DNA from 2 places in the Nonomuraea ferruginea genome. Region 2 is predicted to be linked to the other one. Evidence: riboswitches for the same ligand, from Rfam matches in the RefSeq annotation. Region 2 holds a riboswitch; the other holds the start of a gene.
The links. A riboswitch is a leader RNA that binds a small molecule or an ion and turns the genes downstream of it on or off. The one in region 2 is predicted to bind glycine.
Positions count from the first base shown of each region.

Region 1 (4,405 bases), on a different contig from region 2:
GGCGCGATCGGTGAGGCCGACGAAGCGGCCAGGGAGCTGTCGGCGCTCCTGCTCGACCTCCATGCCGCCCTGCTGCGTACGGGGGTTCGTGGCGTTCTGGGCCGATGAGCGGCCTGCGGGACATTCAGGGCTCGGCGGGTGTTACGTTGAAATGCAGAAGCGGACCAGCGATGACCTGAGCCGGGCCACCGGCCAGTCGAATATGGAGCAGCCCGTGTTGCAGATGGAGGTAGTGGGCGTTCGGGTAGAAATGCCCACCAATCAGCCGATCGTTCTGCTCAAGGAGGCACACGGGGAGCGGTTCCTGCCGATCTGGATCGGCATGACCGAAGCGACGGCCATAGCGCTGGCACAGGCCGACGAGCCGCCGCCCCGGCCGCTCACCCACGATCTTTTCAGGGACGTGCTGAGCGCGCTCGGCGTGGGTCTGCGCGCCGTCAACATCGTCGCTCTGCGTGACGGCATCTTCTTCGCCGACCTCGTGTTCTCCAACGGCGTGGAGGTCAGCGCCCGGCCCTCCGACTCGATCGCGCTGGCGCTGCGCACCGGAGCCCGCATCTTCGCCAGCGAGGAGGTGGTCCAGGAGGCCGGTGTGATCATCCCCGACGACCAGGAGGACGAGGTGGAGAAGTTCAGGGAGTTCCTTGACACGATCTCACCCGAGGACTTCGGCCGGGCGGGGTAGGTATTTCAGTGCATTTACGCTTCACGACGCGCCGAGCCGGATCGTTGACTGAGCATGGTCACGGTCCTACGGTGCAAGTGAAACCCGTGGTCGACCTTTTACGAACCCCCAGATGAGGCCACGGGATGAGAGAAAGCCGGAGGTCCGCGTGGCGGTCAGCAGCGGCGAGGGAAAGACGGCCGGCCAGGAAGATCCGGTGCGGCGCGAGAGTGCGCGGCAGCGTGCCGGAGAACAAGGATTGCTCTTCGACGAGCAGCCTGCCACGCTGCCGGACGACATCGGATACCGCGGGCCGACAGCCTGCGCGGCGGCCGGCATCACCTACAGGCAGCTCGACTACTGGGCGCGCACGGGCCTGGTGGAGCCCACGATAAGAGCCGCGCACGGCTCCGGCTCCCAGCGCCTCTACAGCTTCCGCGACATCCTGGTCCTGAAAGTCGTCAAGCGGCTCCTCGACACCGGAGTCTCCCTCCAGCAGATCCGCACCGCCGTCCAGCATCTGCGCGACCGCGGGGTCGCCGACCTCGCGCAGATCACGCTGATGAGCGACGGCGTCAGCGTCTACGAGTGCACCTCGGCCGACGAGGTCATCGACCTTCTCCAGGGCGGTCAGGGCGTGTTCGGCATAGCGCTCGGCCGGGTCTGGCGCGAGGTCGAAGGATCCCTCGCGGAGCTGCCGGGGGAACGGGCGGCGGTCGTGGACGACGTCCCGGCCGACCATCCCGCTGACGAACTGGCCCGGCGGCGGCGCGCGCGCCGCATCGGGTGACGCCCCGTACCACCCCAATTAGGGTCGAGGCTGTAATCTAGGACATGCTGACGACCCCGTGCGGGAGAGTCCCCGGCACCGCCGGGGCGCCGAAGGAGCAACCCTCCCCGGAATCTCTCAGGCGCCCGTACCGCTCGGGTGAGGCAACTCTGGAAAGCAGGTGCGTCCGCCAGGCGCACTTCACCGACGGTGCAAGCCCCGTAGCGGGGTGAAGCTCTCAGGTCGCCATGACAGAGGGGGAGATCCGGCATACGCCCGCGCCCAGCGCCGGTCTCCACAGCCTCGGGAGGCATCTCCATGACCGACCTGTCAGCACCGCCGTTCTCCAGCAGGCACATCGGGCCCTCAGCGGCCGAGCAGCAGCGCATGCTCGAGGCCGTCGGCTTCGAATCGGTCGCGGACCTGGTCGCGGTGGCCGTGCCCGAGGCCATCAGGGCCAAGGACCGGCTCAAACTGCCGGCCGCCGCGAGCGAGGCCGAGGCCATCGCCGAACTGCGCGCCCTCGCCGGCCGCAACCAGGTGCTCACCTCCATGATCGGCCTCGGCTACCACGACACGGTCACGCCCGCCGTCATCCGCCGCAACCTCCTGGAGAACCCGGGCTGGTACACCGCCTACACCCCGTACCAGCCGGAGATCTCGCAGGGCCGGCTGGAGGCGCTGCTGAATTTCCAGACCGTCGTCTCCGACCTCACCGGCCTGCCCGTCGCCGGGGCGTCCCTGCTCGACGAGGCCACCGCCGCGGCCGAGGGCATGACGCTGGCACGCCGCGCCGGCAAGGCCAAGAGCCCGGTGTTCGTGGTGGACGCCGACACGCTGCCGCAGACCAAGGCCGTGCTGGCCACCCGCGCCGAACCGCTCGGCATCGAGCTCGTCGAGAGCGACCTGACCGGCGACCTGCCCGAATGCTTCGGCGTGCTGGTCCAGTACCCCGGCGCGTCCGGGCGGCTGCGCGACTTCCGCGCCGTGGCCGAGCGGGCGCACGAGGCCGGCGCGCTGGTCGTGGCCGCCGCCGACCTGCTGGCGCTCACGCTCCTGGCCGCCCCGGGCGAGCTCGGCGCCGACATCGCCGTCGGCTCCTCCCAGCGGTTCGGCGTGTCGTTCGGCTACGGCGGGCCGCACGCCGCCTACATGTCCGTACGCGAGGGACTGCAGCGCCAGATGCCCGGCCGCCTGGTCGGGGTGTCGGTCGACGCCGACGGCGCGGCGGCGTACCGGCTGGCCCTGCAGACCCGCGAGCAGCACATCCGCCGCGAGAAGGCCACCAGCAACATCTGCACCGCGCAGGTCCTGCTCGCGGTCATCGCCGGCATGTACGCCGTCTACCACGGGCCCGACGGGCTGCGGCGGATCGCCCGGCGGGTGCACCGGCACGCCGCCGCGCTCGCCGCGGGGCTGCGCGAGGGCGGCGTCGAGGTCGTGCACGCCGAGTTCTTCGACACCGTGCTGGCCCGCGTCCCCGGCCGGGCCGCCGGCATCGTCGCCGCGGCCGCCGAGCGCGGCGTCAACCTGTGGCAGGCCGACGCCGACCACGTCTCCATCGCCTGCGACGAGAAGACCGGCGCCGCCGAGCTCGCCAAGGTGTGGGCGGCCTTCGGCGTCGAGCGCGCGGACGCCGCCCTGGACGCCGTGGACGACGCGCTGCCGTCCTCCCTGCTGCGCGAGTCGGACTTCCTCACCCACCCGGTGTTCAACACCCACCACAGCGAGACCTCGATGCTGCGCTACCTGCGCAGGCTCCAGGACAAGGACATCGCGCTCGACCGTTCGATGATCCCGCTCGGCTCCTGCACGATGAAGCTGAACGCGACCACCGAGATGGAGCCCATCACCTGGCCCGAGTTCGCCGGCATCCACCCGTACGCGCCCGAGGCGCAGGCGCTCGGCTACGGCGAGCTCATCCGGACGCTGGAGGACTGGCTCGCCGAGGTCACCGGCTACGACAAGGTCTCCATCCAGCCGAACGCGGGCTCCCAGGGCGAGTTCGCCGGGCTGCTGGCCATCCGCGCCTACCACCGCGCCAACGGGGACACCGGGCGCGACGTCTGCCTCATCCCGTCGTCCGCCCACGGCACCAACGCCGCCAGCGCCGTCATGGCCGGCATGCGGGTCGTGGTCGTGGCCTGCGACGACGACGGCAACGTCGACCTGGCCGACCTCGACGCCAAGATCGGCAAGCACCGCGACCGGCTGGCCGCCATCATGGTCACCTACCCGTCGACGCACGGCGTCTACGAGGAGACCGTCACGGAGATCTGCGCCAAGGTGCACGACGCCGGCGGCCAGGTGTACGTCGACGGGGCCAACCTCAACGCGCTCGTCGGCCTGGCCAAGCCCGGCGAGTTCGGCGCCGACGTCTCCCATCTCAACCTGCACAAGACGTTCTGCATCCCGCACGGCGGCGGCGGGCCCGGCGTCGGCCCGGTCGCCGTCCGCGCCCACCTCGCCCCCTACCTGCCCGGCCACCCGCTGCGCGACGGCTCGCCCGTCGGGCCCGTCTCTGCCGCTCCGTACGGCTCCGCCGGGATCCTGCCGATCTCGTGGGCGTACATCAGGATGATGGGCAGCGACGGCCTCACCGCAGCCACCGAGCAGGCCATCCTGTCGGCCAACTACCTCGCCCGCGGCCTCGCCCCGCACTACCCCGTCCTCTACACCGGCAGGGGCGGGCTGGTCGCCCACGAGTGCATCGTCGACCTGCGGCAGATCACCAAGGAGACCGGCGTCACCGTCGACGACGTGGCCAAGCGGCTCATCGACTACGGCTTCCACGCGCCCACCATGTCCTTCCCCGTCGCCGGGACGCTCATGATCGAGCCGACCGAGAGCGAGGACCTGGCCGAGCTGGACCGGTTCGTGGACGCGATGGTCGCCATCCGCGCGGAGATCGCCAAGGTGGCCTCCGGCGAGTACGACCCGGCCGACAACCCCCTGCGGAACGCCCCGCACAC
Region 1 is NZ_BAABFD010000002.1:209,164-213,568, reverse strand. It holds gene ftsR (transcriptional regulator FtsR) at 1-108, shown strand, start outside; gene ABD999_RS04315 (bifunctional nuclease family protein) at 215-685, shown strand; gene ABD999_RS04310 (MerR family transcriptional regulator) at 834-1,454, shown strand; glycine riboswitch at 1,506-1,597, shown strand; gene gcvP (aminomethyl-transferring glycine dehydrogenase) at 1,752-4,405, shown strand, end outside.
Region 1: linked by a shared signal. The riboswitch ahead of gcvP (aminomethyl-transferring glycine dehydrogenase) and the one ahead of gcvT (glycine cleavage system aminomethyltransferase GcvT) in region 2 are both predicted to bind glycine.

Region 2 (4,405 bases):
TCGCGTTCAACAACGCGGGCATCTCGCCGCCCGACGACGACTCCATCCTGGAGACCGGCATCGACGCCTGGCGCCGGGTCCAGGAGGTCAACCTGACCAGCGTATACCTGTGCTGCAGGCACGCCATCGGCTACATGCGCCGCCAGGGCAAGGGTTCGATCATCAACACCGCCTCGTTCGTGGCCGTCATGGGGTCGGCGACCTCGCAGATCTCCTACACCGCTTCCAAGGGCGGGGTGCTGGCCATGTCGCGCGAGCTGGGGGTGCAGTTCGCCCGCGAGGGCATCCGGGTCAACGCGCTGTGCCCGGGGCCGGTCAACACGCCGCTGCTCCAGGAGCTGTTCGCCAAGGACCCCGAGCGGGCGCAGCGGCGGCTGGTGCACGTGCCGCTCGGCCGCTTCGCCGAGGCGTCGGAGATCGCGGCCGCGGCCGCCTTCCTGGCCAGCGACGACGCGTCGTTCATCACGGCGTCGCAGTTCCTGGTCGACGGGGGGATCTCCGGCGCGTACGTGACGCCGCTGTGAGCCGGCCCGTCATCGGTGTCAGCACCTACGTCGAACCCGCCCGGTTCACGGTGTGGGACCTGCCCGTGGCGCTGCTGCCGTACATGTACGTGGAGCAGGTGACGCGGGCGGGCGGGCAGCCGGTGCTCATCCCGCCGGCGGGCGATCCGGCGGCGCTGGTGACCCGGCTGGACGGGCTGATCCTGGCGGGCGGCGGGGACATCGACCCGGACCGGTACGGCGCGTCACCCCACCCCCACACCGACTACATCCGGAAATTTCGTGACACCGCCGAGTTCGCCCTGATGACCGCGGCCCTCGAAGCCCGGACCCCCTTCCTGGGCGTCTGCCGGGGTCTCCAGGTCCTCAACATCGCCCTGGGCGGCACCCTCCACCAGCACCTCCCTGACGTCGTCGGCCACACCGGCCACTCCCCCGCCCCCGGCCGGTTCGGCCCCCTCCCCGTGCGCCCCGCCGCCGGCAGCAAGCTCGCCAAGATCCTCGGCGGCGCCCCGGTCACCGTGCCCCACTACCACCACCAGGCCGTCGACCGCCTGGGCACGGGCCTGACAGTGACGGCCACCTCCGGGGACGGCACGATCGAGGCCGTGGAACTCGACTCCCACCCGTTCGCCGTCGCCGTCCAGTGGCACCCGGAGGCCGCCGACGACTGTGCCCTCTTCGAAGCCCTAGTCGCGAACGCTCTGGTCGCGCACGCCGCGGAGTTCGCGGACGCGACAATTCACCCCGAAGGCCATTAGGCTTGCCACATCACCGTCGAAGCCGTGCGGGAGAGCGCCCTGACAGCCGGTCGGGGCCCCTGAAGGAGCAAGCCCTCCCCGCGAACCTCTCAAGGCAAAGGACCGTACGGCCGAGGTGTCCTCTGGAAAGCAGGTCCGCGCGACCTCGCCGAAGGTGAAAGTCCGGAAAAAAGCCGGGTGAAGCTCTCAGGCACCGACGACAGAGGGGGAGGATCCCGGCATCCGATCCTGTCCTGAGGTGCGACATGTCACGACCGACGCCGCTGAGAGACGTGCACGAGTCTCTCGGCGCCACCCTGACCGACTTCGCCGGCTGGCTCATGCCGCTGCGCTACGGCAGCGAGTCCGCGGAGCACAACGCGGTCCGCCAGGCGGCCGGGCTCTTCGACCTGTCGCACATGGGGGAGATCTTCCTCACCGGCCCGCAGGCGGCGGACGCCCTGGACTACGCCCTGGTGGGACACCTGTCGGCGCTGGCGACCGGGCGGGCGCGCTACACGATGATCGTCGACGAGCGCGGCGGGGTGCTGGACGACCTCATCGTCTACCGGCTCGGCGACGAGGAGTTCATGGTCGTGGCCAACGCCTCGAACGCGGGCAAGGTCGCGGACGAGCTGATGACCCGCGCCAAGGCTTACGACGCGCGGGTCGAGGACCGCTCCGACGAGTACGCCCTCATCGCCGTCCAGGGCCCGCGCTCCCAGGAGATCCTCGCCACCCTCACCGACGCCGACCTGGCCGGGCTCAAGTACTACACCGGCCTGCCCGGCAGGGTCGACGGGCGGGAGGCGCTCATCGCCCGCACCGGCTACACCGGCGAGGACGGCTTCGAGCTGTTCGTGGCCGTCCAGGACGCGGTGCCGCTGTGGCACGCGCTGACCGCCGCCGGCGAACCGTACGGGCTGAAGCCGGCCGGGCTGTCCAGCCGTGACACGCTCCGCCTGGAAGCGGGCATGCCGTTGTACGGCAACGAGCTGAGCGCGGAGCTGACCCCGTTCGACGCGGGGATGGACAGGGTGGTGAAATTCGACAAGCCGGGCGACTTCGTGGGCAGGTCGGCGCTGGAGGCGGTCAAGGACACCCCGCCGCGGCGCCGCCTGACCGGGCTGGTCGCGCGCGGCCGCCGGGTGCCCCGCCACGGATACCCGGTGACCAAGGACGGTGCCGTCGTCGGCGAGGTCACCAGCGGCGCGCCCTCGCAGACGCTGGGCAAGCCCATCGCGCTGGCCTACGTCGACGCCGGCATCGACGCCGGCGAAGGTCTGGCCGTCGACATCAGGGGCAGGCAAGAACCCGTGGACGTGGTCGAGCTGCCCTTCTACAGGAGGAACAAGTGAGCAACATCCCTGACGACCTGAGCTACACCAAGGAGCACGAGTGGATCTCCGGCCTGGAGGACGGCCTGGTCGCCACGATCGGCATCACGGCCTTCGCCGCCGAGGCCCTCGGTGACGTGGTCTACGTGCAGCTCCCGGAGGTCGGCTCGACCGTGGAAGCCGGGGACTCGATCGGCGAGGTCGAGTCCACCAAGTCCGTGAGCGAGATCTACACGCCTGTCGGCGGCGAGGTGGTCGAGGTCAACCAGACCCTGGTGGACGACCCGTCGCTGGCCAACAGCGACCCGTACGGCGAGGGCTGGATGTTCAAGGTGCGCGCCGACGGCGACGCCGCCGACCTGCTCTCCGCCGAGGAGTACGCCGCCCTCACCTCGGGCGAGTCCTGACCCACCCGCCGGGGCCCGGCACCGGGCCCCGGCCCCGCGCGTGAAAGGCGCCATCAATGGCGATCAGCGTCTTCGACCTCTTCAAGATCGGGATCGGCCCGTCCAGCTCCCACACCGGCGGCCCGATGGCCGCCGCCCACCGGTTCGCGCGCGGCCTGCACCAGGACGGGCTGCTCGGCCGTACGGCGCGCGTCGAGGCCATCCTGTACGGCTCCCTCGGCCTGACCGGCAAGGGCCACGGCAGCGACAAGGCCGTCCTGCTGGGCCTGTCGGGCGAGAAGCCCGAGCTGGTGGACGTCGACACCGTGGACGAGCGGCTGGCCGCGATGCGCGAGTCCGGCACGGTCCGGCTGTTCGGCGAGCGGGAGATCCCGTTCGTGATCGGCGAGGACCTGGTGTTCGAGCGGAAGATCTCGCTGCCGGAGCACCCGAACGGCATGCGCTTCACCGCCTACGACGAGGCGGGCGGGAGCCTGCGCGAGAAGGTGTACTTCTCCGTCGGCGGCGGCTTCGTGGTCGACGAGACCGCCACCGGCGCCGGCCGCATCAAGCCGGACGACACGGTCCTGCCCTACCCGTTCACCACCGGCGAGGAGCTGCTCAAGCACTGCTCGGCCACCGGCCTGTCGATCTCCGGGCTGATGCTGGAGAACGAGAAGGCGTTCGGCCTCGGCGAGGACGCGATCCGCGCCCGCGTGCTCGACCTCTGGCGGGTCATGACGGAGTGCGTGCGGCGGGGCATCGCCAAGGAAGGCGTGCTGCCCGGCGGGCTCAAGGTCAAGCGCCGCGCCCACCAGCTGCACCGCCGCCTGCAGGCCGAGTCCGCCGAGAAGGATCCCCTGCAGGCGATGGACTGGGTGTCGCTGTTCGCCCTGGCCGTCAACGAGGAGAACGCCGCCGGGGGCCGCATCGTCACCGCCCCCACCAACGGCGCGGCCGGCATCATCCCCGCCGTGCTCACGTACTACTCCCGCTTCACCCCGAACGCCGACGACGACGGCGTGATCCGCTTCCTGCTGACGGCGGCGGCGATCGGCGTGCTGTTCAAGGAGAACGCGTCCATCTCCGGCGCCGAGGTCGGCTGTCAGGGCGAGGTCGGCTCGGCCTGCTCGATGGCCTCGGCGGGGCTCACCGAGGTCCTCGGCGGCACCCCCGAGCAGGTGGAGAACGCCGCCGAGATCGGCATCGAGCACAACCTGGGCCTGACCTGCGACCCGATCGGCGGCCTGGTGCAGATCCCGTGCATCGAGCGGAACGCGGTCGCCTCCATCAAGGCCATCACCGCGGCCCGCATCGCGCTGCGCGGCGACGGCCGCCACCACGTGTCGCTCGACAAGGCCATCAAGACCATGCGCGACACCGGCAGGGACATGCTCGACAAGTACAAGGAGACCTCGCGCGGCGGCCTCGCCGTGAAC
Region 2 is NZ_BAABFD010000003.1:166,378-170,782, forward strand. It holds gene ABD999_RS07395 (3-oxoacyl-ACP reductase) at 1-524, shown strand, start outside; gene ABD999_RS07400 (gamma-glutamyl-gamma-aminobutyrate hydrolase family protein) at 521-1,264, shown strand; glycine riboswitch at 1,282-1,379, shown strand; glycine riboswitch at 1,380-1,477, shown strand; gene gcvT (glycine cleavage system aminomethyltransferase GcvT) at 1,510-2,601, shown strand; gene gcvH (glycine cleavage system protein GcvH) at 2,598-2,987, shown strand; gene ABD999_RS07415 (L-serine ammonia-lyase) at 3,044-4,405, shown strand, end outside.